DNA from 3 places in the Ensifer sp. YR511 genome. Region 1 is predicted to be linked to each of the others. Evidence: predicted binding sites of a transcription regulator. Region 1 holds the regulator's gene; each other region holds the start of a gene.
What was found. The regulator LexA, encoded in region 1, represses DNA repair genes until DNA is damaged. The targets are predictions, from matches to a motif close to TGTTCNNNNTGTGTTCNG.
Positions count from the first base shown of each region.

Region 2: BLU15_RS39495 (ImuA family protein) is a predicted target of LexA. The motif match lies at 7,828-7,845, and genes of this name have one in related genera.
Region 3: BLU15_RS24220 (DUF763 domain-containing protein) is a predicted target of LexA. The motif match lies at 6,642-6,659, and genes of this name have one in related genera.

Region 1 is NZ_FNGR01000005.1:48,838-58,831, reverse strand. It holds gene BLU15_RS11725 (cryptochrome/photolyase family protein) at 1-111, opposite strand, end outside; tRNA gene BLU15_RS11720 (tRNA-Asn) at 210-284, opposite strand; gene BLU15_RS11715 (hypothetical protein) at 444-737, shown strand; gene BLU15_RS11710 (thermonuclease family protein) at 960-1,694, shown strand; tRNA gene BLU15_RS11705 (tRNA-Cys) at 1,847-1,920, shown strand; gene BLU15_RS11700 (hypothetical protein) at 2,118-2,459, shown strand; gene lexA (transcriptional repressor LexA) at 2,548-3,270, opposite strand; gene BLU15_RS11690 (hypothetical protein) at 3,507-3,803, opposite strand; gene BLU15_RS11685 (hypothetical protein) at 4,127-4,759, shown strand; gene BLU15_RS11680 (hypothetical protein) at 4,886-5,479, shown strand; tRNA gene BLU15_RS11670 (tRNA-Ala) at 5,633-5,708, opposite strand; gene adhP (alcohol dehydrogenase AdhP) at 6,086-7,111, shown strand; gene BLU15_RS11660 (ethanolamine ammonia-lyase) at 7,273-9,621, shown strand; gene BLU15_RS11655 (GNAT family N-acetyltransferase) at 9,759-9,994, opposite strand, start outside.
Region 2 is NZ_FNGR01000004.1:239,193-249,186, forward strand. It holds gene BLU15_RS10605 (vWA domain-containing protein) at 1-1,015, opposite strand, end outside; gene metA (homoserine O-acetyltransferase MetA) at 1,022-1,948, opposite strand; SAM riboswitch at 2,010-2,087, opposite strand; gene BLU15_RS10615 (NUDIX hydrolase) at 2,330-2,773, opposite strand; gene BLU15_RS10620 (AAA family ATPase) at 2,770-3,609, opposite strand; gene BLU15_RS10625 (RidA family protein) at 3,714-4,094, opposite strand; gene leuD (3-isopropylmalate dehydratase small subunit) at 4,104-4,709, opposite strand; gene BLU15_RS10635 (VOC family protein) at 4,865-5,281, opposite strand; gene BLU15_RS10640 (hypothetical protein) at 5,499-5,753, opposite strand; gene BLU15_RS10645 (HpcH/HpaI aldolase/citrate lyase family protein) at 5,879-6,784, shown strand; gene BLU15_RS10650 (DUF1737 domain-containing protein) at 6,781-6,987, shown strand; gene BLU15_RS10655 (metallopeptidase family protein) at 7,263-7,697, opposite strand; gene BLU15_RS39495 (ImuA family protein) at 7,867-8,820, shown strand; gene BLU15_RS10665 (DNA polymerase Y family protein) at 8,735-9,994, shown strand, end outside.
Region 3 is NZ_FNGR01000016.1:87,107-97,100, forward strand. It holds gene BLU15_RS24195 (2,3-butanediol dehydrogenase) at 1-880, shown strand, start outside; gene BLU15_RS24200 (NAD(P)/FAD-dependent oxidoreductase) at 948-2,747, shown strand; gene BLU15_RS24205 (glutathione synthetase) at 3,144-4,190, shown strand; gene BLU15_RS24210 (hypothetical protein) at 4,320-4,568, shown strand; gene BLU15_RS24215 (hypothetical protein) at 4,728-5,225, shown strand; gene BLU15_RS24220 (DUF763 domain-containing protein) at 5,308-6,600, opposite strand; gene BLU15_RS24225 (PQQ-dependent sugar dehydrogenase) at 6,764-8,098, shown strand; gene BLU15_RS24230 (hypothetical protein) at 8,112-8,834, opposite strand; gene BLU15_RS24235 (phosphotransferase family protein) at 9,229-9,994, opposite strand, start outside.

The DNA.
Region 1 (9,994 bases):
GAGGGGAATGACGGCTGCCTCGCCGGCGGCAGCCGAGAGGGCGCGATTGTCGGCCAGGCGGAGATCCTTGCGGAACCAGACGATGATGGGCGGCGCCGCGGCCTTTGTCATAAAGAACCATCGGGGGGTTGGGGATTGATCACTTGGAGAACATAGGTGCAAAATGAAAAAAAGCCATTCGCATCGCTGCAAATGGCTCTTTTAGAAAGTGGCTCCCCGGGCCGGATTCGAACCGGCGACCTGTCGATTAACAGTCGAATGCTCTACCGCTGAGCTACCAGGGATCATCCGCGCCGCTGTTGTGCTGTGCGCTTCAGAAGTGAGGCTGCTAATACGCATGCTTTTCTGATTTGCCAAGCGCTTTTTTCAAAAAAAATGACAAGTTCCGTTGCGAGGCTGTGGAGAAGTCCCCAATTGTGGGAAAACACGCCGGATAGGGAATGATGAATAAAAACAGGAAGCAGACGCATTTCGGCATTGATCCGCAAACACGACAAGTCGTGCTGGGAAAATGGCGTATCGCGTTGCCCGACTCGCCCCTGCTGCGGATCCTGCTGGGTTCGCTGCTGGTGTTTTGTGGTTTTCTCGGTTTCTTGCCCGTGCTGGGCTTCTGGATGATACCGTTGGGCCTGATCGTGCTTTCCCACGACATTCCCTCGGTTCGCCGCCGCCGTCGTCGTCTGGCCGTCTGGTGGGCGCGCTGGCGCGGGAAGGCCAACTCCTCGAACGGCTCCTGAGGCGGACGCCGATTTAACGATCTTGTTGTCGAGGGCAGGGCGGTCGGCAGTTTTCGGTTCCTCGCGGCCGTCCCGTAGCAATTCCGAATCTCTCAACAAGGGCCGTGGCCGCGCAGGCGAATGACCGGTTCCTCGCGGTCTTCCCCTCTGTTGGGGTGCCCTCGAAAACTTTTCGGCAACCCATCAAACGCATAATGCGGTCTCGAATCAGGATGGGGACCGATGGCCAAAGCCACTACGAAACGTCGACGCCGCAGTTCGGGCCGAAGCACCAGCAAACAGGGCGGCATGGCGCCGTGGTATCTGGCCGCAGCGCTCACCCTTGGCGGCGTCATGGCCCACGACCATCGCGCCGAGTTGCGGCACTGGCCGGTGGTTTCCGATGTCATGGCCTTTGCATCGCGATCGGAAACGAAGCCGAAGCCTCAGCGCGCGGTTCCTGAAGCGCAGGAGCGCGTTGCGCAGCAGGCGGATAGGCACAAACCAAATCCGAAGCCCAACCCGGCGACGAAGGTTGTCCTGGCCGCCCCGGTGCCGTCGGTGAATGTCGGCGTCACGCCGCCAACCCCTCTCGTGCGGCCGAATGAAGAGGTGAAGACGGCATCCATCCGTACCGATCAGTTCTATTTTTGCGGCATTCGCAACGACAACTGCGTGATCGATGGCGCGACCTTCGTCTTCCATGGCGAGACGATCCGCGTCGCCGATGTCGATGCACCGCGAATCCGCCAGGCAAGCTGCGACAAGGAGCGTTCGCGCGGCTTCTACGCCAAGCAGCGCCTGCGCGAATTGCTGAATGCAGGCGACTTCAGGCTGATCTCGGCGGGAGGGCGATCAGATGCCAAGGCCGGCGAGAAACTGCGCCTGGTCACCCGCGGTGACCAATCTCTTGGACGTGTACTCGTTTCCGAGGGGCTCGTGCGGCCGTGGGAAGGGCGCCCGACGCCCTGGTGCTGAGATCAGCTGGGAGACGCTCGGCGGACATCGTCGATCGTTCTGTGGAAAGTATCCGTCCTGCAATTCGACGGCGCGTTTTTCAGAAAATGCCTCTTGCGGTTTTTCTGCAATCATTCTAAATCCGCGCCAACGCTTGGTTATCCGAGCTGTGAGGCCTCGTGGCGGAGTGGTGACGCAGAGGACTGCAAATCCTTGTACCCCGGTTCAATTCCGGGCGAGGCCTCCAAAAATCTCACCTCGTTAAATTTGGTTTGGCGTTCTGCCTTAGGGCAGCGCGGTAAAATTCGCGACACGTCCGCGCAAGCCACGTCTCCTATGCCTCCGTCGGATCTTATCGCTTCGGTGAATTCGGTAGAGGGGGAACGATGACTCCGCTGAGATCAACCGCATCGGTAGCGTCCGTCAACATTAAGAACGGAGGCAATGGCATCAATGAAAAAGAGACTGATCCTGACGGCGTTGGCGTGTTTTGCGGCGACCGCTATGGAGGCGCGCGCGGACGACCTGGTTTTCCAGCTGAAGAACAACACCGGCGCGGTACTGACGAATTTCTATACGTCGCCGGTCGGCGTCAATGAATGGGAAGACGATGTTTTCGGTCGGCAGGTCCTGAACCCCGGCGAGAGCATGGAGATCACCATTGCCGACGGGCGGGACGTCTGCAAATACGACATGCGATTCGAATTCGAGGAAGGCTCGGCCCTCGATACGACCGAGGACACGCAGGATCTCTGCGAACTCGGCGAATACACGATCCACGAATAAGCGATCTGGATTTCAGGTCGCCTTAAATGGAAAGAGCCTCGCCACTTTCAGTGGCGAGGCTCTTTTGATTCGGCGTTCTGCCTGGAATTCAATGGTAGCGGCGGATCAGCCCGACGAGCTTGCCCTGGATTTTCACGCGATCCGGTCCGAAAATGCGCGTCTCGTAGGCGGGGTTGGCCGCTTCGAGCGCAATCGACGCGCCCTTGCGACGGAAGCGCTTCAGCGTCGCTTCCTCGTCGTCCACGAGCGCCACGATGATGTCGCCGGGATTGGCCGAGTTGCCGTTGCGGATGATCACCGTGTCGCCATCGAAGATGCCGGCCTCGATCATCGAATCGCCCTTTACTTCGAGGGCGTAATGCTCGCCGCTGCCGATCATGTCGAGCGGAACGGTAATGTCATGGGTGTTGTTCTGGATCGCCGAGATCGGCACGCCGGCAGCGATGCGGCCCATCACCGGGACGGAAACAGACGTGCTTTCGGCGACCGTCGCCGGCTTCGGCGTGGCAGGAGCGGCGGCCGGCGGCTTTCCGAGGCTGCCCTCGATCACGCTCGGCGAGAAGCCTCTGCGCGGCTGTTGCTGGCCGGCGGCGTAGGCTTCCGGAAGCTTGATGACTTCGAGCGCGCGCGCCCGGTTCGGCAACCGGCGAATGAACCCGCGCTCTTCGAGCGCCGTGATCAAACGGTGAATGCCGGACTTCGACGCCAGGTCGAGCGCATCCTTCATTTCATCGAAAGACGGCGGTACGCCCGACTCCTTCATGCGTTCGTGGATGAACAGAAGCAATTCCTGTTGCTTGCGGGTCAGCATGGCACGTCGCTCCAGAGGCGTGAAACAAATCAAGAACAGACACTATCTGTTCCATATGTGTTCCGCAAGTGCCTAAAATTCCGTGAATTCAGGCAATTGGCTGCTTCTGTGGGGGGCGATTGGTCACTTTTGCGGGAGCGGGGCGGTTTTCGGCGACGGTTGCGTCCCAAAACAGCGCCGGGCAGGCCGGTCGCGCGCGTGATTCGAACGAATCGCGGCTCTCTTCGCGGAGAGACTTAAGTCGCTTGCGAGGCCGAGCAGGCGTCTTCGAACTCCTTCACCGTCTCGGCGCTGTTGTCTTCCGGAAGCACTGCGTCGGCCGCATCGGTCGCAACGGGCGTATCGCCGTCATAAACGAAGGACTGGATGTAGAACGCGAGCGCGCCCTTCCAAACATTGCGTCCATCGATCTGATGGCACGGTACGGCCCGTTCGAAATCGGTCTGGAGTTCATCCACCGTCGCGGCACTGAGCTTGACGTCAGGCATATTGGGCGATGCGACTATCGAAGCGAGAAGCAGGGCGGCAAGCACGGTGATCGTCCACTTGATGAAGGGGTGGGACTACGGGTTGGTAAACGATGTGAACCGCGCTTTCGTTCCGAAGTCCAGCAAGCATGGCGATCACTCTGCCATGTTCAACAGCTCTTTGCCCGCAGGCTGTGGCTGATTTGCGCCAGCCGCTCCATCTCAACCTCGTCTCGGCCGTTCTTCATGGACCGGCGCGGAGAATGCATCGGAGCTGCCAGCTTTCGCATCGGGCCTGGGGCGCGCAAAAATCCCTGCGGGGAAGGGCCTTCGCCGTCTCGACAGGCCTCTAAAAAAAGATAACTTTGCGTGGAAAGTGGGGTGGTTGCATGCATAGATTGTCGTTGGTGGTGCTCGGCCTGTTGCTCACGGCTGGAGCGGCGTCTGCCGAAGAAGGGCGTTCGAATATCTGGAAACGGATCAACGCCTGGACGGTGGGATCCGATCCTTCCCTGGGAGGCTCGTGTTACGCGGCGACGAGCTATGACGCCGGCGCTATCCTTCGTATCGGCTTTTATCCGCGGGGATCGACGAACCTGGCGTTTCTTTCGATCGGCAATGCCGAATGGAAATCCATCGAGCCGCAGCGGGAATACGATGTTGCCTTGCAGCTCGACCGTGGTCGTCAGTGGCCGGCCGTTGCGTTCGGTGTTGATCTGACCGGCGCCAAGGCCCTTGTCGTCAACTTTTCCAACACCGACTTCTTTACCGAATTCGTTCGCAAGAACACCTTGGCGCTGGCCTTCGAGGGGCGCGTCGTCGCGAGCCTAAGCCTGCGTGATTCGATGAAGGCGGTAAGCGAGATGTTCAAGTGCCAGGAGGCGGTGAGCGCCTTGATCCCGAATGGCGGTCAGGGAGCGGCGAACGATCCCTTTGCGGGCGCCGGTGGCAATGCGCCGAACAACGATCCCTTTGCCGGCGGCGGCCAGACCAAGTCATCGAAAGATCCTTTCGCCATGTGATGGGCAGTCCGCTTGCCGCGGAGAGGTGAATATTCCTAAAATATTGCCTGGGATCGGCTAGGCACCCTCGACAGCGATGCGGGGACCTATCAAAATGCGGGCAAACGGGGGTTTTGCATGCGTAGATTGCTGGTCGGATTGGTAAGCTGTCTGATCGCCGCGGGATCGGCCGCGGCTGAGGAGTCCGAAATCATCAAGTGGAAGGATGTCGACGGCTGGACCGTTGCTTCCGACACCTCGATGGAGGGCTCCTGCTTCATCTCGTCGGTATTCGACGGCGGGGTCACCTTGCGCCTTGGGTTCTATCCCAAGGGCTCCGAGTCGCCGCTCTATATGAGCTTCGCCAGCGACGACTGGAGGTCGCTCGAGGTCGGCAAAGAGTACGACCTGACCTTCCGCTTCGACAAGACCGATCCCTGGAGCGCTTCGGCGACCGCTGCCGGTGATGCGAGCGGAAAGTTTCTGTTCGTGAACGTCACCGACGCCGAGTTCCTGACGGGCTTCGTGCGCAAGCGGGCCTTGGCCATCGCGTTTGAAGATCGCGTCATCGCAAATCTCAGCCTGCGCGGCACCGGCCCGGCGGCCGACGAGCTGATGAAGTGCCAGCGGGCGGTCGACGAGATTATCGCCGACGAGGGCCGCAAGTCCAAGGAGAAGAAAGCCGACCCGTTCAGTGCACCGAGCGAGAAGCGATCGGCGCGGGATCCGTTCAGCCTCTGAAAACAGGTGGCCACGGGATCGGGCAGCGTTTCGCGAAGGCCGAACGGTGGCTTAGCATGGTGGTGTCCCCGAAAAGACTCGAACTGGCGATCTGCTGATGACAAATCAGCCGCTGTTCCGATACCTCGGCAACCGGGCACCTTCTGATCGTTTTGGTGGAGCCGAAGGGAGTCGAACCCTCGACCTCCGCAGTGCGATTGCGGCGCTCTCCCAACTGAGCTACGGCCCCGTAGCATTCAGTCAACACGACCGGCGCCGATCCTGTCAATACGCGCGCCAGCGCGCCCGCTCGAACGCCGTTGCACGATATGCGTTGTTCGATCCGGCCGGGCGCCGAAGGCGGTCGGTCTCTGAACCGCTTCTGCACTCCACCCATTGTCGAACTCTGCCGGCGGGTTTACGCTGCAACCTGACGATGGCGCTACGTGAACCACGTTGAAGTGTTGGCGGTATACGCCAAGCAGGAAATGACGTCCGGGCACTGGCTGTGAGCGCCATGATGCTCGAGCCAATTACACGATTTTCGTATGTGAGATAGGCCCCTGCCGGCCCACTGTTCCCATAAGAAACCTCTCCGTGGCCCGGCGATTGGAGGAGGATTGGCAAATGGCTCAGGCGATGAAGGCAGCCGTCGTTCGGCAATTCGGCGCGCCCCTGACGATCGAAGAAGTGGCGGTGCCCACGCCGCAGCCGGGACAGATCCTCGTGAAGTACGAAGCAACGGGCGTTTGCCATACCGATCTCCATGCTGCAAATGGCGACTGGCCGGTGAAGCCCAGCCCACCGTTCATTCCCGGGCACGAGGGGGTCGGCTATGTCTCGGCGGTCGGCGCCGGTGTCAAAAGAGTGAAAGAGGGCGACAGGGTCGGCGTTCCCTGGCTTCACAGCGCCTGCGGCTACTGTCCGCATTGCCGCACCGGTTGGGAGACGTTGTGTGCGGCCCAGTCGAACACGGGATACTCGGTCAACGGGACGTTCGCCGAATATGGCCTGGCGGATCCTGATTTCGTCGGCAGCCTGCCCAATGGGCTGGAGTTCGGTCCTGCCGCGCCGGTTCTGTGTGCCGGGGTCACCGTTTACAAGGGGTTGAAGGAAACGGAAGTCCGTCCCGGTGAATGGGTTGCCATCTCCGGCATCGGGGGGCTTGGCCACATGGCCGTGCAGTACGCAAAGGCGATGGGCATGCATGTCGTCGCGGCGGACATCTTCGACGACAAGCTGGCACTTGCAAAGCAATTGGGCGCCGACCTGACAGTCAACGGCAAGGCCAAGGATGCGGTCGAGCAGGTGATCAAGGCCACCGGCGGCGTGCATGGAGCGCTTGTGACTGCAGTCTCGCCCGCAGCGATGGAACAGGCGTTCGGTTTCCTGCGTTCGCGCGGCACCATGGCGCTCGTCGGCCTGCCCCCAGGTATGATCTCGGTGCCGGTCTTTGAGACTGTTCTTAAGCGCATCACCGTGCGTGGATCGATCGTCGGCACCCGCCAGGACCTGGAAGAGTCGCTCCAGTTCGCCGCTGAAGGCAAAGTCGCGCCGCATTTCTCGTGGGATAGCCTCGAGAATATCAACGAGATCTTCCGCCGCATGGAAGCCGGGAAGATCGACGGTCGCATCGTGATGAGCCTGCAGTAATCGACTTTGACAGGCCCGGCTGGTCGAGGCTTGCCGGGTCCGTGTCGATGCCCAAGCGACACGTGTCGAGCATTTACTCTTATGCGCCTTCCTTAGATCGCCGGTCACCAGAGGGCCGTCGGGCGAGATGCCGATAGACCTTTTGCAGAAAGGAAATGGCAATGAGCAAAGGCATGTTCTCAGACCAGCATGCACTGTCCAGGCGCGATCTCCTGCTGGTGGCGGGAACTGCGGCGGCCACGCTTACAGCCTACAGTCATGCTGCCCGTGCCGCGCCAGGCCCAAGCAACCTCGTGATCGACGACGTGAAGCAGGATGAGGATGTCTTTGCCTATATCAGCAGGATCAAGGGCGGCTTTGACGAGACGACCTATCGGCAGGTTCTGGGATGCGCGAATGCGTTCAAGGAAGGAGACCAGACGATCGCCGTGGCTGCGGAAAATGATACGTCCCGAACGAACGCCCGAGCCCTCCTGGCAAGAACGAAGATCGCAGACCTCGATCAGCACCCGCTGTTTGAGGACGATCTGCAACGACTGATTTGGCAGACCACCGACAGGGCTCAACAAGAAAAGCTGAAAGACTGGACGATGGGCCAGCTGAAGGAATTTCTTCTGACCAAATCGGAAGATGAGATCAAAGGCGTCATGTATGGCCTGACCAGCGATACCATCGGCTGTGTACCGAAGCTGATGAGCAATGAAGAGCTGGTGGCCGTCAGCCAGAAGATTTTCAATGTCATGCCCGGCACCAAGTTGGGCGCCAAGGGATACATGGGCGCACGTATCCAGCCGAATTCGCCGACCGACCACCCCGACGACATCATGTGGCAGGTCTTCGATGCGTTTTCCTATGCGACCGGCGACATCGTCATCGGCACCAACCCGGTGGACAGCACCGTCGACAGCGTCGTCACGGTGGAGCGGGCGCTCAAGGACATCGTGGATACGTTCAAGCTGGTCGACGTCATTCCGTGGTGCGTGCTCGCTCACATCGACGTCCAAGGTGAGGTAAGCGAAGACTTCCCCGGCACAGTTTCCACCGTGTTCCAGAGCCTTGCCGGTACGGATGATTGCAACAAGATCTTCGACATCACCAATGAGAAGATCCTGAAATATGCGCGCGCCAAGGCAGGGGAGCGGTACGGCCTTTACTTCGAAACCGGACAGGGCTCGGAATTCACCAACGGCGCGGCAAACGGCGTCGACATGATGGTGCTTGAGTCCCGGAAGTACGGGTTCAGCCGGGCTGTCGGCATGGAGCTTGCGAAAGTGCAGCCGAAAGGCGCATGGCTGCATGTCAACGATGTTGCCGGCTTCATTGGGCCGGAGGTCTTCAAGAGCCGAGAACAACTCGTTCGGTGCTGCCTCGAGGACATGGTCATGGGCAAGCTCCATGGGCTGACCATCGGTCTCGATATATGCACGACCCTGCACATGACCGTCAGCCTGGACGATCTGGATTGGTGCCAGGATCAGATCATGCCGGCCAATCCGGCCTATCTGATTGCTCTGCCGACCAAGAACGACCCGATGTTGAGCTATCTCACGACCGCATTTCAGGACCACGTACGCGTGAGGGATAAGTTCGGCTTCAAGGTCAACGATGCGATGTGGGATTTCTACAAACGCCTTGGAATTGTCGGCAAGGACAACAGCTACACGTCAAAATACGGCGATCCTCTTTGGGTCTATTATCAGTACCGCCTCGCCAAGGGGGACAAGCGCTCCAAGGACGCCGTTTACGCCGAGGGCAGGCGGATGATGACGGAGGTCGAGGCAAGAGGCGTCGACCTGGCCACGGGCCACGGTGAGAAGATATGGGATCTCAACCCGTCGCTCGCGGCGAAAGTGAGGGGTCTTTATGACGACGCCAAACTCTCTCTTTGGGCCGAGCTTACGCCGGAGTTCATAGCGGCAGTGCCCAGCGTCGTTCCGGTTCGCACTCTGTCCAAGGACCGGAACGACTACATCGCGCATCCGACGACCGGTGAAACGCTGAGCCCGGACTCAATCAGGGCGATTGACGCGATCAGGACGTCCTGGAAAGGCGATATGCCCAAGGGCCAGATTGTCATCTCAGATGGTCTGAACGCCAAGGCCATCATGGATGACGGCCATCTTTCGCCCTACCTGGAGGAGATGCGCAGGCTGCTCGGCGATGCCGGCGTGTCGGTGAGCGACAAGAATATCCTGGTCACCAGCGGCAGAGTGCGGGCCGGCTACCGGATTGGCGAGATGCTGTTTGCCGACGCCGATCCCAACACGTTTCGCGGAATTCTCCACATCATCGGCGAGCGGCCCGGAACCATGCACCACGCCTACTCGGTCTACATCACGGTTGCGAAGGGCAAGCGTTGGGCTGAGAAGGATATCGATCACGATATGACGAAGCTGGTCAGCAACGTCGCCGATACCGCACTCGCACCCAGGGAGGCGGCGAAGGAAACCCTGACCATTATCCGGGAGATCATCGGCAAGGACGTAAACGGCAGCCGGCGATTCGGGTGACCACAAACGCGCTACAGGGCAACAAGGGCGTCCGTCCGGAATAGGCGTCGGGCCGTGTATACCGTTGGGGCAGCCGCATACTCTCGCTTTCGGGCCCCCAAAGCGCGGTTGCTTCTTCGGATCGTGGCTTTCCGGCGTCAGAATCGCTTCTTTAGAAAGTAGCGCGCAATCGCCCCATCACCACCTTCAAGCTCGCCGAAAACTTCGAAGCCGAGTTTTTCATAAAAGGGCCTGGCCTGGAATTCGAAGGTGTCGAGCCAAAGGCCGACATAGCCGCGCTGGCGCGCGATCTTCTCCGCTTCTTCGACAAGGCGCCGGCCAAGGCCCTGGCCGCGGTACTCATCAGGGACGGCGAGGTAACGGATAAAGGCCC
Region 2 (9,994 bases), on a different contig from region 1:
GCCAGAGGGCGCCCGCCTCGTCGTTCCAGTGCTCCACCGAGCCGCCGGGGTGGCTGATTTCATAGGGGCTCATCGAAGCGTCGCCGACGAAGATGGCGCGATAGTCGCCGCCGTAGGTGCGCAGCACTTCCGTCGTACGGGTAATGTCGACACGGCGGCGGCGATTGTCCTTCCACAGGCCCTCGTAGACGCAATTGTGGAAGTAGAAATGCTCCATATGGCGGAACTCGCTGCGAGCCGCTGAAAACAACTCCTCGACGATGCGGATATGATCGTCCATCGATCCGCCGATATCGAAGAACATCAGAAGCTTCACCGCATTGCGGCGCTCCGGCCGCGTCACCACGTCGAGATAGCCGTGTTCGGCGGTGGCGCGGATCGTGCCGGAGAGGTCGAGTTCGTCGGCGGCACCCTGGCGCACCCAGCGCCGGAGCCGCTTCAGGGCCACTTTGATGTTGCGCGTGCCGAGCTCGATCGTGTCGTCATAATCCTTGAACTCGCGCCGGTCCCAAACCTTGACGGCGCGGCGGTGGCGCGACTGGTCCTGGCCGATCCGCACACCCTCGGGATTGTAGCCATAGGCGCCGAAAGGCGAGGTGCCGGCGGTACCGATCCATTTCGAGCCGCCCTGATGGCGGCCCTTTTGCTCCTGCAGCCGCTGGCGCAAGGTCTCCATCAGCTTGTCGAAGCCGCCGAGTGCCTCGATCAGGCGTTTTTCTTCCTCGCTCAGATGCTTCTCTGCGAGCTTGCGCAGCCAATCCTCGGGGATGGTGGCCTCTTCGCTCGCTTCCATCGGGTTGACTGCTTCGAGACCCGAAAAGCAGTGCTGGAACACCCGGTCGAAGCGGTCGATATGGCGTTCGTCCTTCACCAGTGCCGTGCGCGCAAGATAGTAGAAGGCTTCGACGTCGAAGGTGGCGATGCCCGCCTCCATCCCCTCGATCAAGGACAGGAATTCCCGGAGCGTGACCGGGACCTTCGCTGCCTTGAGTTCGAGGAAGAAGGGAATGAACATCTGACCTCAGCTTTTCCCGGTGCCGATCTCCGCGAGATCGTAGGGCGTCGTCTGGTACATCTCGTTGATCCAGTTACCGAAGAAGAGATGTGCATGGCTGCGCCAGCGGTTCTGCGGCGGCAGGGTCGAATCGTTGTGCGGGAAGTAGTCGTGCGGCATCTTGATCGGCACGCCCGCATCCACGTCGCGGAAGTATTCGTCCGACAGCGAGGTCGAATCATACTCCACGTGGTTGAACATGTAGAGCCGGTTGCCCTTTTTCTCGTGCACGAGGCAGACGCCCATCTCCTTCGATTCCATCAGGATTTCGAGGCTCGGCACCTTGTCGATGTCGGCGCGGCGCACTTCGGTCCAGCGCGAAACGGGGACGGCGAAATCGTCGGAGAAGCCGTTGAGATAGACGGAGGAGCGGTTGAGGTTCTGGTGACGATAGACGCCGAAGGCTTTTTCCTTCAGCGGATACTTCGGCACGTCGTGGAAGTGATAGATTGCCGCCATCGCGCCCCAGCAGACGTTGAGCGTCGAATGCACGTTGGTCTCGGTCCAGTCGAGGATGCGCTTCAGCTCGTCCCAATAGGTGACGTCTTCGTATTCGAGCGTCTCGACCGGGGCGCCGGTGATGATGAAACCGTCGAACTTGCGGCCCTGCACTTCTTCCCAGGTCTCGTAGAAGGAGAGCAGGTGATCTTCCGAGGTGTTCTTGGCGCGGTGAGCGCCGATGCGCACCAGCGACAGTTCCACCTGCAGCGGCGAAGCGCCGATCAGGCGCGCCATCTGGATCTCTGTCTTGATCTTGTTCGGCATGAGGTTCAGGAGCCCGATCTGGAGCGGGCGGATATCCTGACGGATCGCCACGGTCTCGGTCATCACCCGCACGCCCTCATGCGCGAGGGTTTCGAAGGCGGGCAGCGTATCGGGAATCTTGATGGGCATGGGCTTCCACTCGATCAATACAAAAAAACCGGCGGCGATTGATCGCGACCGGTCCTCGGAAATCCAACTTTCCTCGGCCCTTTAGCGACTTGTTTAACGTGGCTGCAAGCCGGCCGGCCAAATCACCACGGAGAATTTGATAGCGCGAGTGGGCCGCGGGGGTCAAGAAAAACGATTCGCGTAGGGGGCGGCTGCCCCTCATCCCGCTGCCGCGACCTTCTCCCCGCTGGCGGGGAGAAGCGGCCTTGCCGCACCCGATCGTTCCACGAGCTAAGCTCAGCGACCGTTCGGCCCATCTTGGCAGCCGGGTTCGCTGTCGGCACGTCTCGGCTTGGGGGCAGCCGTCGTCCTCGTCCCCTCTCCCCGCCCGCGGGGAGAGGGTCAGGGAGAGGGGCTGGTCTGCAGCAGGCTTAGAGCATCCCGCATGCCATAACCCAGCCGGCGGTCAGCCTGATCGATACCGAGCCAAAAGAAACGAAAGCGAATCGGGTCACCGCCGCCAAAGGGCGTCATTTCCTGATGTATCCAGGTCTGCCGTTGCTCGCCGGCAAGGGCGATGTGGAAGTAGTGCCGCCGATGACAGATCGTCCTGCCGTCCTTCGGGTAGTGGTAGTCCTGCGTGACGAGATGGGTGAGTGCTTCCGGCGGCGTCAGCCCGGTTTCCTCGATGAATTCCCGCTGAGCCGATGTCTCCGGGCTTTCGCCTGGTTCCATCGTACCGCCGGGCACCTGCAGCTCGATCTCTGGGAAATCCGGCTCGTCGAAGACCAGCAGGCGGTCCTGCCAGGTGGCGTAGATCAGGACCTTGTGCGCGTCCGGCCTCATCCGTCGCGGCGGGCCATGAAGGCGAGGCGCTCGAAGAGGTGCACGTCTTGTTCGTTCTTCAGGAGCGCACCGTGCAGCTTCGGCAACATGGTCTTGGCATCGGCCCTGAGGTCGGCCGGATCGACCTCGTCGGCGACGAGCAGGCGGATCCAGTCGAGCGCCTCTGACGTGGAGGGCTTCTTCTTCAGCCCCGGCACCTGGCGGATGTCGTAGAAGGCGGCGAGCGCCGCCGAAAGCAGCGTCTTGCGGATGCCGGGATAATGCACCTCGACGATGCGGGCGAGCGTGTCTGCATCGGGGAAGCGGATATAGTGGAAGAAGCAGCGGCGCAGAAACGCGTCCGGCAGCTCCTTCTCGTTGTTGGAGGTGATGATGACGATCGGCCGGTGACGCGCGCCGATCATCTCGCCGGTCTCGTAGACATGGAATTCCATGCGGTCGAGCTCCTGCAACAGGTCGTTCGGAAACTCGATGTCGGCCTTGTCTATCTCGTCGATCAGAAGCACCACGCGGCGATCGGCCTCGAAGGCCTGCCAGAGCTTGCCCTTGCGGATATAGTTCCGGACCTCGTTGACACGCTCGTCGCCGAGCTGGCTGTCGCGCAGCCGCGACACGGCGTCATATTCATAGAGGCCTTGCTGTGCCTTGGTCGTCGACTTGACGCTCCATTCGATGAGTTCGAGGCCAAGGGCGGCGGCGATCTGGCGGGCAAGCTCGGTCTTGCCGGTGCCGGGCTCGCCCTTGACCAGCAGCGGCCGCTCCAGCCGGATCGCGGCGTTGACGGCGATCATCAGGTCCTTGTCGGCGATATAGTCGGCGGTGCCTTGAAATTGCATGGGCGTCTTCCGGTTCAGCGTAAGTCAGGCGAAGTCATGCCCTATGGACTATCGCATAATGGCTTAAATCGGAATCGTTTTGAGGGTGGGCGCGATCAGGGGGGTCAGCCGCGAAGCGCGGTGACCTCGATCTCGATCAGCATTTCCGGGCGGATCAGGTCGCAGACGATCATCGTTGCGGCCGGGCGGATCTCGCCGAAGACTTCGCCGAAGATCGGGAACACCCGGTCGGCGAAGCTGGCATCGGTGACGTAATAGTGGTTGCGCACCACGTCCTTCATCGAGAAGCCCGCTTCCTTCAGCGCGCCCTCGATCGTCTTCAGGCAATTGCGCGCCTGCTCTTCCACCGTCTCGGGCATGGTCATGGTGGCGTAGTCATAGCCGGTCGTTCCGGAGACGAAGCACCAGTCACCCATCGCGACGGCACGCGAATAGCCTGCCGTCTTTTCGAAGGGCGAGCCCGAGGAGATGAGCTTGCGCGCCATATCTTCGTTTTATGCCCAGGGGCGCGCGGCGCCGACCGTCTTTTCGAAGCTGTCGATGGCGGTTGCCTTTTCCAGCGTCAGGCCGATGTCGTCGAGGCCGTTCAAGAGGCAGTGACGCTTGAAGGCGTCGACCTCGAACTTGACCGAACCGCCGTCCGGACCGGTGATTTCCTGGGATTCCAGGTCGACCGAGAGGATGGCGTTGGAGCCGCGCGAGGCGTCGTCCATCAGCTTGTCGAGGTCAGCCTGGCTGACGACGATCGGCAGGATGCCGTTCTTGAAACAGTTGTTGTAGAAGATGTCGGCAAAGGACGTGGAGATCACGCAGCGGATGCCGAAGTCGAGCAGCGCCCACGGAGCATGCTCGCGCGAGGAGCCGCAGCCGAAGTTATCGCCGGCAACGAGAATGCTGGCGTTCTGGTAGGCCGGCTTGTTGAGCACGAAGTCCGGGTTGACCGAGCCGTCTTCATTGTAGCGGGCTTCGGCGAAGAGGCCCTTGCCAAGGCCGGTGCGCTTGATCGTCTTCAGGTAGTCCTTCGGAATGATCATGTCCGTGTCGATGTTGACGACGGGGAGGGGGGCGGCGACACCGGTGAGCTTGACGAATTTTTCCATAACTTCAGGCCTTCGATTTCAGAAGAATGTTGCGCTAGCGTTTAGATGAGTTTTGCGCCGAAATGAAGGAAAATCTGTTCAAATGCGCTTCGCCGGGCGGGTGAAAATGCCCGCCCGGCGAGAGCTTCGTCCGGATCTCGATTGTCTGCAGGGACTTAGCTTGCCTTCACCGGGCTGTTCATGGCCCAGAGAACGCCGAAGGGATCGCGGAGCTGGCCGTAGCGGTCGCCCCAGAACATCACCTCGATCGGCATGACCACCTCGGTGCCGGCGGCAACCGCACGGTCCCACCAGGCATCGATGTCGTCGACGGTGAGCGTCAGGGTGAAGGCCTGCGGCTTTTCCAGCGGATGACCGTATTCCGGATAGGCATCGGCGAGCATCAGCGAGCTGCCGTTGACATAGAGGTGGATGTGCATCGTGCGGCCCTGCTCGTCGAGCGGGTGCCGGCCCACTTCCTTGGCCCCGAAGGCGCGCTGGTAGAATTCGGACGCCTTGGCGGCGCCATCGACCTGAAGATAGGGCAGAAGGCCGTTGAGGACCGGTGCCGGCTGCTGCGTCTGGGTATCCATATCGTTCTCCATCCTGTTCGAAGAGCCAGGACCGTGCTGGCCTGCCTCAAGGACGGACATGGAATCTCCGATCCGACATGGGGTCGAAAAAAAATCGCAGCCATGACGTTTTTCAAGGCCGCCAACAGGGTTCGAGCCGATCACGGATCGGCCCGATTGCAATGATCGCCGGGGATCGATTCCGACGCCCAGGGATCGATTTCGACACCCAGGGGGATCAGAGGTCGATGATCGTGCCGCGGCCGTCGTTCCAGATGCGCATCTCGCGCTGGCCCTGGGCCGCACCTGCGGCAGCCGGGCGCGCGGTGGCGCGGGCAGGCCTGAAATTCAGCCGGGTGGCAATGGCGCTGCCGACCACGACGACGGCGGCGATGCCGGCCAGTGCCAGCGCCAGCGAGGCGGTAAGCACAAAGGCCGCGAACGTGATGGTCAGGGCTGCGGCCGTAAAGAGAACAGAGCGAATGCTTTGCATAATCGTCACCTTTCTGATGGCGATGTGGGGGCGCGCCTTCGGACTTGCAAGAGGCGGGCTTTCGAAAGGGGTGCGGCGGTTCGCCTCGTCTTGCGGAACGCGGCAAAGGCGGGCACAACTGAAGCATGAACAAATCGAGCGAACATCACCCTGTACGCCTGCGCCGCTCGGTGCTTTGCGTGCCGGCCGACAATGCCCGCGCGCTTGCCAAGGTCGCGGAACTCGCGACGGATGTCGCGATCTTCGATCTCGAGGATGCGGTAGCGCCCGAGCGCAAGGTGGAAGCGCGTGCGGCGCTGGTGCAGTATCTGACGGCGAGCCGGCCGGATTGCGAGATTGTCATTCGCATCAATGCGATCGGCTCCGACTATGGTCAGGGCGATCTTGCTGCGGCGCTTGCGGCCAATCCCGACGCCATCCTGTTGCCGAAGGTCGAAAGCCCGGCGGATATCCAGGCGGCGGCCGACTGGCTCGACGAGAACGATGCGCCGGAGACGCTGCGCCTCTGGGCAATGATCGAGACGCCACGCGGGGTGATCAACGCGCCGGCAATCGCCGAGGCCGGCCGTACCTTCAGTGGCAGGCTCGATTGTTTCGTCGTCGGCCTCAACGACCTGCGCAAGGAGACCGGCGTTCCGGATCGTCCGGGCCGGCCCTATCTCATCCCCTGGCTGATGCAGATCCTGCTTGCCGCGCGCGGCGGCGGGCTCGATGTCATCGACGCCGTGTTCAACGATTTCCGCGATGGTGCCGGTTTCGACGAGGAATGCCGGCAGGGCCGCGACATGGGTTATGACGGCAAAATGCTGATCCATCCAGCGCAGATCGGCCCGGCGAACGAGCGCTTCGGCGTCGATCAGATCGCCGTCGACGAGGCGCGCGCGATCATCGCCGCCTTCGCGCTGCCCGAAAACGCCGGCAAGGGCGTCATCAACCTCAGCGGGCGGATGGTCGAGCGGCTGCACCTCGACCAGGCCGTCACGCTTGCCGCCAAGGCGGACCTCATCGAAAAACGAAAGACAAGATCTTGAAACTCTTCCGCTTCCTGACCGGCCCTGACGACGCTTCCTTCTGCCACAAGGTGACGGCGGCGCTAAACCAGGGCTGGAGCCTGCATGGCTCGCCCACCTATGCTTTCAATGCCGACACGCAGCACATGCAGTGCGGCCAGGCGGTGGTGAAGGAGGTCGAAGGCAAGGAATACACCCCGGATATCAAGCTGTCGGAGCAGTAGTCGAGGCTGTTTGCCGTCGCGCAGGTTTGCCCCTCTCCTCGGGTTTAGCCCGAGGACTAACCTCTCCCTGCAGGCGGGGCGAGGGGACGCGGTTGATGCTCACAATCGGCGTGTGAGGCCTGCTTTCTGGAATCGGTCGTGCTCCGATTGGGATGCGTATCGCGAGTTTCCTTCGCCCCGCCTGCGGGGAGAAGGTGCCGGCAGGCGGATGAGAGGCTTCCTCACCGTGCGGATGAGGGGCGGCCCTCACCGCGCGATGATAGGCAAATGAAGTGTCAGCCGCCGACGTGCTCGACGCTGGCCTCGATCCGTTCCATGTCGTCGTCGGAGAGGCCGAAATGGTGGCCGATCTCGTGGATCAGCACGTGGGTGATGATGTCACCCAGCGTCTCCTCGTTCTCCGCCCAATAGTCGATGATTGGGCGGCGGTAGAGGGTGATGCGGTTCGGAAACTGGCCGGTTTCCATGGTGAAGCGTTCGCTGATGCCGCGGCCTTCGAAGAGGCCGAGCAGGTCGAAAGGCGTTTCCAGCGCCATGTCCTCGAAAACGTCGTCGCTCGGGAAGTCGGCAACTTCGATGATAAGGTCGGTCGTCAGCTGGCGGAATTCCTGCGGCAGGTGGCCATAGGCCTCCAGCGCAAGCTGCTCGAAAGTGGTAAGCGTCGGTGCGTGGCGTTCCCGCCAATCATCGGTCTGGTCAATGCGGGCCATAGGCACTCCTTGTTGCCCTCCATATAGCGATTTTGCCTTTGTTTTTCGAGTGTTGAATTCCTTGACCACAGAGACAGGAATAAATTCTTAGAATTGGCTGTTGACTCATTTAGGAAGCTCTGGAATCTAATAGAACATAACATGAACATTCTGATGGGAGTTGACCGTCATGGCCGACACAGCCGTGCAGCGGGAGACGGTACTTTCGCTCCGAGAAACCATAGCCAGGATCGAAAACCGTCGGCTTCCGGGCGTCGTGCGCGCCGCCAAGGCGGCCGATCCCGGCGGCTTCCGTCAACGGGAAGAAGACGAGCCTGGCCGCAAGGCGCTGGCGCTCGGCGTTCCCGATCTGGACGACCTTCTCGAAGGCGGCCTGCCGCTCGAAGGCATGACGGAAATCCGCAATGCCGAGACGCGCGATGCCGGTGCAGCCGCCGGTTTTGCCGCAGCACTCAGCGTGCTCTGTCAACGGGCGCGGCTTGAAAAGGGCGAGCCGGCCGCCCCCGTTCTCTGGATCAGCCAGTCGATGGCTTCCACCGAGGCGGGCATGCCCTATGGGTTGGGTCTGAAGGCCTTTGGTCTCGATGTCCGCGGCCTCGTCTTCAGCCTGCCACGCACGATAAAGGATGCGCTCTGGATCGCCGAGGCCGCGCTTTCCGTGCCGAGCTTCTGTGCCGTCATCCTTGAAATTCGCGGCAACCCGGCCGCCCTGGCACTCAGCGAGAGCCGACGCCTGCATGTGCGCTCGCGCGCTGGCCACGTCCCCCTTCTGCTTCTGCGCCAATCCGGACACGAGGAGGCGAGCAGCGCCTTCTTCCGCTTCCTCGTCGAGCCGGCGCCGGCGCGCGAGCGACCGCTACCGGATGGATCGATGCTTCGCGGCAGCATCGGCCATCCCGTCTTTCACGTCATTGCCGAGAAGAGCAGGGCTCCTGCGCCGCTCGGCTTCTTCCTGGAGTGGAACCCCCATGACCGCCGCCTTTACCCCGTCGAGCCCCTACCAGCCGCTGCTGCGGCAGATCCAGAACCAGCGCATTCTGTCGCTCACCTTTCCGCATCTTCCGGCCGATCGGGTCGCGCGCAAGCGCTGGGGGAACTCGTGGCTTTCCCGCGGGCGTCCTGAGCATCCGCCCGTCGTCTTCGCCGACAAGGTGAAGAGCGCAATGCGTCTCGTTGCGCTCGATGGTTTCGCTGAAAGGCGTGGGTTTCATATCGGCCAGGGTGTCGCCGAAGCGCGGGCCATGTGTCCCGAGATCGACGTGCTGCCGGCCGATCCCGCCGCCGACCGGGCGCTGCTTGCAGGGCTGGCGGACTGGTGTTGCCGCTACACGCCGCTCGTCGCGCTCGACGGCGACAGCGGCCTCTTTCTCGACATCACCGGCTGCGCCCATCTTCTCGGCGGGGAAAAAGCGCTGCTCGACGATCTGCTCGCTCGCCTCTTTCATCTGGGGGTCGAGGCCCGGGCGGCGATCTCTTCGTCCGCCGGGCTCTCCTGGGCAGTGGCGCGTTTCGGCTCCGACGCTATCCTTGCCGAGGACGAGGCGGCGCGAGCGCTGGCACCCTTGCCGATGGCGGCGCTGCGGCTGCCGCAGGAAACGATCGAAACACTCGGCCGGGTCGGGCTCAAGCAGATCGGCGACCTGATCGAGGCGCCGCGCGCACCGCTCGCCCGCCGGTTCGGCGCAACCCTGCTTCTGCGTCTCGACCAGGCGCTCGGGCGCGAGGACGAGCCGCTGTCGCCACGGTTGCCCGTCGCTGCCCTTTCGGCAGAGCGGCGGCTCGGCGAGCCGGTCCAGGGTGAAGACGATATTTTGGGCCTGACGGAAGAACTGGCGTTGCGGCTGAAACCGGAACTGGAGAAGCGCGGCGAGGGCGGGCGCCTGTTCGAACTGCTGCTTTTCCGCGTCGACGGTGCGGTCTTTCGCATCGCCGCCGGCACGTCCTCGCCGCTCAACGAGCCGCGTCGCGTCGCGGGTCTCTTCCGCGAACGCCTGCAGGCGGTGCACGAAGATCTCGATGCCGGCTTCGGCTTCGAAATCCTCAGGCTTTCGGTGCCGAAGAGCGAAAAATACGAGGTGATGCAGGAGGATTTCTCTGGCACGCCGGATCGCGAGCGTCCGCTTGCCGCCTTCGCCGACCGGGTCATGGCGCGCTTCGGCGCAGAAAGCCTCATGGTGCCGGCGCTCTCGGAAAGCCATGTGCCGGAGCGGGCGGCAAGCTTCCGGCCGCTCACGGACCTGGCGCTGATCGGCAAGGCTGAGGAACCGGGTAACAACATCCCGGCGCCCCTGCTTGCT
Region 3 (9,994 bases), on a different contig from region 1:
GCAGATCCTCGGCCATGAATTCGGCGGCGTCGTGAAGGCGATCGGCGAAGGGGTTAGCCATGTGAAGCCGGGCGACAGGGTCTCCGTCCAGCCGCTGATCATGCCGCGCCGCGGAGACTATTATGCCGATCGTGGTCTGTTTCACCTGAGCGCCAACCTGGCACTGGCCGGCCTATCCTGGCACTCCGGCGGAATGGCGGAAGCGGCGCTGCTCAACGACTACAATGTCCAGCCCATTCCCGATGCGCTATCCGACGAAGAAGCCGCTCTGATAGAGCCGACCGCAGTCGCCGTATATGCGTGCGATCGCGGCAGCGTCACCGCCGGCAACAGCGTGCTGGTCACGGGCGCAGGACCGATCGGCATTCTCGTTGCCATGGCAGCGCGGGCAGCCGGCGCGTCGAAGATTTTTCTCTCCGATCTCAACGAGACGCGGCTTTCACTGGCGAAGGAAGCACTCCGCGAGGTCCGCACCATCAATCCCAAGATCGAAAAGGTCAGCGATGTTGTCCAGGCCGAAACCGAGGGCGGCGTTGGCTGCGATGTCGCCATCGAATGCGTCGGCAACGAACATGCGCTCAAGAACTGTGCGAGCGCAGTGCGCAAGCAGGGCGTCGTCGTGCAGACCGGCCTTCATCCAGGCGAGAACCCGCTGAACTGGTTTGACGTGACCTTCAAGGACATCGATATCCGCGGTTCCTGGGCCTATCCGACCCACTACTGGCCGCGCGTGGCGCGCCTGATCGCGAGCGGCCAAATACCGGCTCGCCGCATCGTCACCAAACATGTCTCACTGAGCGAAGCTGTTTCGGCAGGGTTCGACCAGTTGCTCGATCCCGCCGGTACGCACCTGAAAATACTGATCGACCTCAAGCGTTAGGCCGGTCCCCATTGCGGGACGGTTGAGGAGCCGTTCCGTTTGTCATCACAGAGCAGGAGGATAAAGGATGCTCGAGAAGACCCCCACCACCCGCGTTCAGGCACAGCTTGATGCCCTTGGCGCTGCACTCGAAACCGGCCGTATCGACGATGCGGTCAACCTCTTTGCAGAGGAATGCTACTGGCGCGACCTCGTCGCCTTCACCTGGAACCTCAAGACTGTCGAAGGCCGGGACGAGGTGCGCGACATGCTTCAGGCACAGCTTGCCTCTGCAAAACCCTCCAACTGGCGCGTCGCCGCCGGCGAAGAAGCAACCGAGGCGGATGGCGTGCTTGAAAGCTGGATCTCGTTCGAGACTGCGACGGGACGCGGCTACGGCCTCGTGCGCATCAAGAACGGCCTGATCTGGACGCTGCTGACGGCACTGGCCGAACTCAAGGGCCACGAGGAGAAATCCGGCTTTACCCGGCCACTTGGCGCCAAGCACGGCCAGAATGTCGGCACGAAAACCTGGAAGGAGGAGCGCGAGCACGAGGAGCGCACGCTCGGCTATGAGACGCAACCCTATGTCGTGATCATCGGCGGCGGACAGGGCGGCATTGCGCTCGGGGCCCGGCTTCGCCAACTTGGCGTGCCCACCATCATCCTCGAAAAGAACGACCGGCCAGGCGACAGCTGGCGCAAGCGCTACAAGTCGCTCTGCCTGCATGACCCCGTCTGGTACGACCACCTGCCCTACATCGATTTCCCGAAGAACTGGCCGGTCTTCGCACCGAAGGACAAGATTGGCGACTGGCTGGAATTCTATACCAAGGTGATGGAGCTGAACTACTGGACACGCTCCACCGCCAAATCGGCAAAATGGGACGAAGCCGCGAAGGAATGGACCATCGTCGTTGACCGCGACGGTGAGGAAGTGGTGTTGCGGCCAAAGCAGCTCGTCTTTGCGACCGGCATGTCCGGAAAGGCCAACATTCCGAATTTCAACGGCCGTGAGCGCTTTGTTGGTGACCAGCATCATTCCTCGCAGCACCCGGGGCCGGATGGCTACAAGGGCAAGAAGGTCGTTGTGATCGGTTCCAACAATTCGGCCCACGACATCTGTGCCGCGCTGTACGAGGCGGGCGTCGACGTCACGATGATCCAGCGCTCGACGACCCATATCGTCAAGTCCGACACGCTGATGGATATCGGCCTCGGCGGGCTTTATTCGGAACAGGCGCTGGCCAACGGCGTAACGACGGGCAAGGCGGATCTCATCTTCGCGTCGCTTCCCTACCGGATCATGCACGAGTTCCAGATCCCGCTTTACGACAAGATGCGCGAGCGCGACGCCGATTTCTACGCGGCGCTGGAAAAGGCGGGCTTCCAACTCGATTGGGGCGCGGATGGCTCAGGTCTCTTCATGAAGTACCTGCGCCGCGGGTCCGGATACTACATCGATATCGGCGCGTCGCAGCTGATCATCGACGGCAAGGTGAAGCTTGCCGCAGGACAGGTGGAAGAGATCACCGAAACCTCGATAAAACTGGCTGACGGCAAGGAGATCCCGGCCGACGTCATCGTCTATGCGACGGGCTACGGCTCGATGAATGGCTGGGTCGCCGATCTCATCGACCAGGAGACAGCCGACAGGGTCGGCAAGGTCTGGGGACTTGGCTCCGATACGCCGAAGGACCCCGGCCCCTGGGAGGGCGAGCAGCGCAACATGTGGAAGCCCACGCAACAGGATGCCCTGTGGTTCCATGGTGGTAACTTGCACCAATCGCGCCATTATTCGCAGTACCTGTCACTGCAACTGAAGGCACGATTGGAGGGTATTCAGACGCCGGTTTACGGTCTGCAAAGCGTCCATCACAAGCGCTGAACCATTTAAGAGGCAGAGGGAGCTTGAGCGCCCTCTGCCTGTCGGTGTGTCCGCGTGCAGGCACCCCAGTGCGGCTGTGTGCCATGCGGACATAGCCAGGAGATTGACGCTGAGCCCGCACTTAATCCTCGTCCGAGACTTGCCAGACCCTCCGGTCCGAACATTAGAGACATCACCTAGCTGGAACCCTGGCCATCGGGTTAGGGCGCATCTGCGGAGACAATCAAGACTGACAGGAACCAGTAGCAGCGAGGAGCGTTAATGCAACGGATCCTTCATGTCGTCTTCAGGTTGGGTCTAACGCGAGCCCCACACGCTTCGGGCCCCTAAAGTCGCCTTCGGGGCCATTGTACCGGATGTGGCCGGTTGCACCCTTGTCTTAAGCCAGGAGCCCCCATGCGCATCGCCTTCCTTGTCAACGCGATCGAAACCGAAAGGCCGTCCTATACGACAACATCCTTGGCGCTTGCTGCGCTTGCTCGTGGCCATGAGGTCCTCTACATCACGCCGGGTGACTTCATACTTGGGCCCGACGACGCATTGATGATCCGGGCGGCACATCTTGGCGACGCACGCCCCAAGAAGTCCGAAACTCTGCTACGCGCTTTGATCGCGCCCGAACAGCAAAGAGCCCTTGTCAATGTTGAAGAGGTGGATGTTCTGTTCTTACGGAACGATCCGTCGCTGGATGCCGATACTCGCCCCTGGGCCGCGCATGCGGGTGCAAATTTTGGTCGGCTTGCCGCAGAAAGAGGCACGATCGTCGTCAACGACCCATGTGGTCTGGCCTTGGCGCAAGACAAGCTTTACTTCCAGGATTTCCCGGCCATCGTTCGTCCGACCACTTTGATTTCCAAGGACATCGAGGAGATCAGGGCGTTTATCGACGATCATTCAGACGGCGTAATCATCAAACCGCTACAGGGATCTGGCGGCAAGAACGTTTTTCGGGTCGGAAGCAGCACCGAATCCAACCTCAATCAAATCATCGATGCCGTGGGTGAGGTCGGCTATCTCATTGCGCAATGTTACCTTCCGAAGGCGTCGGAAGGAGATACCAGATTGTTTCTCATGAACGGGCGACCTTTGCAGCGCGGCGACGTCTACGCTGCGTTCAGGCGCGTTCCCGCGAAGGGAGACGTGCGCTCCAATATTCACGCGCGTGGGACGCCAAAACGGGCGCATGTGACAAAGGAAATGCTGGCGATCGCCGAGACCTTACGCCCGAAGCTTGTCGAAGATGGCATGTTCCTGGTCGGCCTCGACATCGTCGGCGACAAGCTGCTTGAGATAAACGTGTTCACGCCCGGTGGTCTCCAGACCATTCGTGAACTCTACGACGTCGACTTCTGCGAGGACATCCTCGAGTCGCTGGAGAACAAAATTGCGACCAGGAAGACGTATCAAGGAGCGTTGAACAACCGGATCTTGTCGACCCACTAGGACTTTGCCGAAGAACTCTGGGCACAAGGTCGCTAGCAAATTGGTGCTTTAAAAAAGATCTTTCCAAGGATTCGGAACCGATGGCGCTGTCCTCGGTTTCTCCTGCATACGCGATAGGAGAAGAAGGCGATGGCCAAAGACGACGATCTAAAAGCCGGCTTTACCGGCACACCCGAAGAACCTCTCGCTGGCGTTCGCAAAGCTGCGCAGACAGCCACCGAAGCAGTGAAGAGAGAGACGAGCGCTGTCGCGACTGCCGCAGCAGATCATCCTCACACCGCGACCACTCTCGGATTGCTGATCGGCGCCCTCGCCTTTACCATCGGCTACGTCGTGGGACGGTCATCGGTCGATACCGGGCGGGGATACTGGCGATAGATCCGCCAGCCGGCGAAGCTGATGTTCGCCGGCGCCTCTCAAATCACGATAACTCCCTCGTTACCATGAATTTAGGCGCCGCTAATATCTATTGACTATAGCGTGCACTATGCAAGGCTGAAAGCTCTTGATTGTGTCGTGACGCTGTAGGGTTTCTTCATGTTCTTGGTCCGCACCGATCTCGATGTCGCCATCACACGATGGCGCGAGATCATCTTGACTTCCTTGCCGTGGGACCAACTTGGCGGCTACGTTGCGTTGCGCAAGCATGATTTGACAATCGAACTTCACAACCTCGATGAGGATAGCGATCTGCTCGTCTTTGCCACCGATGGCGAAGTTCTGGCCAGCCGGTTCCGTTCAGCTTATCCCTTTGTGGTGACATACGGGAGGAATCCCGGCTACCCGCTGGAATACCTGGTCTGGCTTTCATTCCACATGCAAGCGAACTTCGATCGGTTGGGTGTCCTGGAGATGAGCGCGACTTACGAGGACGAAGAGGGCGACATCGAAAGCATGTCTGCCATGGCGATGGGCTTCTCGCGTCAGGCCGACCTTGACGACTTTATAGCGCGGTTCGACGGCAAGGACCTGAGCCAGGATTTGTTGTTCGGCTATGACGCTTATCTATTGGAGGTGGGAGAGAAGATCGGCTAAGGCATCCTTCCCCAAGGAATATCTCGCTCCCGCCCCTCGACTGAAGCTCATCTCGCTGAACCAGCGCCGGCCACTCGATTTTCTAGCGTGCCTGACGGTGAGCGTTCGACGGCGTCGGTTCCAGCGACTTCTGCTCGGCCGATCCGCCAGTCTCCTCCCATCCAAACACACTGCGACCGCCCCATTCGGGCGAGTGGCGAAACTCTCCGGCAACAATTTCCTTGAGGTCCGGGCCGGTGGCGTATCTTTCGAGCTGCCGTGCCTGGTCGTCAAGACGCTTCAGCGCCTCCAGTTCCTCGCCAAGTCCGAGCCGCGCTTTCGTCACGGCCGATCGCATGACCGCGATCGTGTGGTCGTACACCTTGAGGGGCACGGGAAACGGATGGCGGTCCTTGCCACCGTGCGCAAGCGAAAACTGGGCCGGATCGGCGAAACGGCAAGGCGCGCCATGAACGACTTCAGCCACCATCGCGAGCGCGTTGACCGTGCGGGCACCGACGCCCGGAACCATCAAAAGCTGCTCGAAATCTTCCGGCCCGCGATCGGCAGCCGCAGAAAGTGTCGCATGCAGCCGTCGCATGTTGACGTTTTCCTCCCGTACGTCGTGATGTGCCGGCATCACGAGATGTGGGAGCAACGGCTGATCGGCCTCCTTCGGTTTAACCTTCGGATCCATAGCGACGACTTCCCGGACAATTCGGTCAGGCCCAAGCGATGCCAAAAGCTCAAGCTGCCCGTGGCGGGATGCGGCAGCCCGTCTGTCTGCGAGATTGACGATTTCCCCCTGACCTTTTCCCTCGATCGCGGCATGGGGAGAGTCGACGAAGCTGGAAACGCCCTCCGACAACCAATGATAGCGCCGGGCCTGGCGTTTATCGCCGTTCATGCCTTGCTGTACCACCACCCATTTACCATCGTCAGCGACGATGAAACCGTGCAGGTAGAGGTCGAAGCCGTCCTGGACCGCGGCACTATCGACCTTTGCAACAAGCCGGCTGGTGGCCGCAAGGCCGGCACCATCGATGCCGACGCGGTTGCCGATGGCGATCAGTTCGTCTGGCGTCTGCCGCGAATGTCGTCCGCGACCGCCGCAGACGCTTATCCCAAGATCCTGCGAACGAGGAGCGAGACCGCGCTTGAGAGCGCCGATGACGCTGGTGGTGATGCCGGATGAGTGCCAATCCATGCCCATGACGCAGCCGAAGGACTGGAACCAGAAAGGATGGGCCAGACGGCGCAGAAACTCGTCACGGCCGTATTCGATGACGATGGCTTCGGCGATGATCGTCCCGAGCTTCGTCATGCGATCGCCGAGCCACGGGGGAACCCTGCCGCCATGAAGAGGGAGATCTGCACTTCCAGCTCGCTGAACCATTCGTGTCTTATAGGCCGCTTACAGGCATTGTGACAGGGGAAAGTTCTTCAAACGTTCCTACCGCCGGGAACAAGTCGCAACCCTTGCTGTTTTGTGGTTGGAATGTTGCGAGGCGCCGTTGCGTCTCACGATGAGATGGGCCAATCCCTGCGGAGGCCTTCCAATGCAAAACCGTTTCCCGTGTGCGGCAGTCGTCATCCTCCTAACCGCAGCTTTACTGGCGGGTTGCGCCAACGTCTCAGCCAGGCAGACAGCGAGCAACACCGGCAAGGTTGGATACGGTTCGGATCCGGTTCTGCCAAAACCACGCCCAACCGTGATCCCGACGGTCAACATCGCCGATGCGACCGGGTGGCGGGGCGGAGAACATCCACTCGCTGCCAAAGGATTGAAGGTCAACGCCTTTGCGACGAATTTTGACCATCCGCGCTGGCTGCGCGTCCTTCCCAACGGTGACGTTCTGGTGGCCGAAAGCAATGCTCCGGCCAAACACGACGAGGGCTTCAGCCTGAAGAAGGTCTTCATGAGCGCGGCCATGAAGCGCGCTGGCGCCGCCACACCAAGCGCAAACAGGATCACGCTGCTTCGCGACACCGATGGCGACGGGGTGGCCGACGTGCGGACCACGTTCGCCGAAGGTCTCAACTCGCCGTTCGGCATGACGCTGTCGCGGGGCAAGCTCTATGTCGCCAACACCGACGCTCTCGTCGCCTTCCCCTATTCGAACGGACAGACCCGGATCACGGCGCCGCCGCAAAAGATCGCGGATCTACCGGCCGGCGATCTCAATCACCATTGGACCAAGGATGTGATCGCAAGCCCGGACGGCCGCAAGCTCTACGTTACGGTCGGCTCCAACAGCAATGTTGCCGAAAACGGCATGGCCGTCGAACGGCACCGTGCAGCCGTGCTCGAGATCGACAAGGCAAGCGGCCACATGCGCCCCTTCGCCTCGGGCCTGCGCAATCCCAACGGGCTCTCCTGGAACCCTCAGAATGGAAAGCTGTGGGTCGCGGTCAACGAACGCGACGAACTCGGTGACGATCTCGTCCCGGACTACATGACATCCGTGCGCGATGGCGCCTTCTATGGCTGGCCCTACAGCTACTTCGGCCAGAACGTCGACACCCGCGTCAGGCCGCAGCGTCCTGACCTCGTCGCAAGGGCCATCAAGCCCGACTACGCGCTGGGCGCCCACACGGCATCATTGGGACTGGTGTTCTCGAGGGGCTCGTCGCTCGGCCCCACCTATTCGAACGGCGCATTCGTTGGACAGCATGGCTCCTGGAACCGAAGCGTACCCAGCGGCTACAAGGTCATCTTCGTCCCGTTTTTGAATGGCAAGCCCAGCGGCCGGCCAAAAGATGTCCTCACCGGGTTCGTCGGCAAAGGCGGCAGCGCCATGGGGCGCCCGGCCGGCGTGGCAATCGATAAGACGGGTAGTTTGCTGGTTGCCGACGATGTCGGCAATGTCGTGTGGCGTGTCAGCAGAGAATGACCTTTTGCCTGTTTCAAAAGCGATCAATGTGCATTTGGTCGTCCCGCGTCGGCAATCGCCCGATGAGAACGGGATGCCGCGCGCCGGCGCTCTTGAGTTCGGGCTGTTTCCTGGAAACCCGCAATTCCTCCAGATCTGGAAGCCACCAGCCGCTGCAATGATCGGGACCGGTGCGTGCCGGCCATACAGAGATCAATTCCGGTAGTGTTGCGGGCCGCCAGGAGGCCCAGACAAACTCCATCAGGCTATTGTTCATGAATGGATACGAGCAGGAGAAAGTTCGAGGGACAATCTCCTGTGAAATCCCGATGAATATTATGACGCCGTAGGTTTCAGTGGAGACGGCACGCCCGAGCCGCGGTGGAAAAACCGCAGGAACAGGATATCGCCGTCTTCTCCGTTCGACGCTGCGACTTCTCGCTTCCAGTTCCTCGGCGGACCCCCGCGACGCAAGTCGGCGTTGCTTTCGTGCATCCGGTTCATTGCGGCGGGCGGCCGCTTCGATCACAGGCCACCGTTTCCGCAATTCCTCGTAGGAGCGGAACGGAACATGCCACGTCCTGGAATTGTCATCCCAACGCGCCCACGGCACCTGTCGCAATTCCTCAACGATGGTGCGGGAGAAAGGTGTCCGCAGGCAAAGGTCATCGCCTGCCTCCAGATACGGACTGCCGATGGGATCGAAGTCGTAAGCGTCCCTGCCCTTTGATTCACCGAACGGATCTCGTTCCGACAATTGGCCGTCCATCCATCTGGTAAACCGGCGGTCGGCAGTCTTGCCCGGAATAAACCAATTGCGCCTATCATCGCTCCATATGGCCCGGGGAAAAGCCCGTCGAAACTCTCCCAGCATGGTTCGGTCGTAGGGAAACGAAATATACGCACCGGGGCGATTTGATGGCTCACCCGACATTGCTTCGCGAACCCCTCCTCGTTCCGACACATTCTCCCGTCTCACTCAACGAATAGGCTTGGCCCGCTGTTCCCCGATTGCGCAAAAAAACGAGAGCCGAACGGCTTTTTCGATGCTGTAAACCGAGGCGCGAAGTCCACATCGCGCCCAATGGCGGACATCGAACCGCGTTCGGATGAGGTGGGCCGAAGCAAATCCCGGTGAGAGGATGAGCGGACTACGCCGCAAAGGCGTGCACGCCCGCGCGGACTGTCTCCGGGTCGCAGTTTTCGACGCCGTACAGAATGTCGAGAAGCGGAAAGGTCATTCGATAAAAACCCATACGATCCCTTGCCGCCGTGTCTGGGGAAAAGTGCGCGAGCACCAGGTCGACGAACGGGTCACCAAGCCCTGCCGCGAGGCTCGCAAAATCGTAAGCTGGGTCGCCGGGGCCGCAGCCGGAGAAATCGATGACGCCTGAAAGTCTGCCGCGATCGACGAGAATGTTTCCGGTCCCAAAATCCCCGTGAATAAGGCACTGCGGAAGCGCGTCGCAGGTCGCTAAAAAGTCGGAAAAGCGCTTCCGCAGACCGGTGACGACATCAGGCGAAAGCAGAGGAAAGGCCACTGCTTCGCATTGCGCCAAAAGGCCATTCCACTCGGATAAAGACGCCTCGGCAGGCTCGGCCTCCACGCTGTCGATGGGGAGCGAATGCAGAGCCTTTAGAAAGGCGGCAAGATCCGCGGCCAAAACCCTCTGTGCGCCTATCCTCAGGCCGGTCAGGTCCGAAAGCGGTTCGCCCAAGATCTTGGCGTGCAGCGAGACGAATTGGCCGTCGATGCGGCGCACCTCAAGATCAGGTACCGGCACCGGGAGAAGCGGCCGCACCGCGCGAAGCGCCGCGGCTTCGCGCACCAGGTCGCGTTCAGCGCCGCAATGACGCGGCAATCGAAGGATCCTGCCGTCAAGCTCGTAGGCCACCGAGTTCTGCCCCGAGCCGATC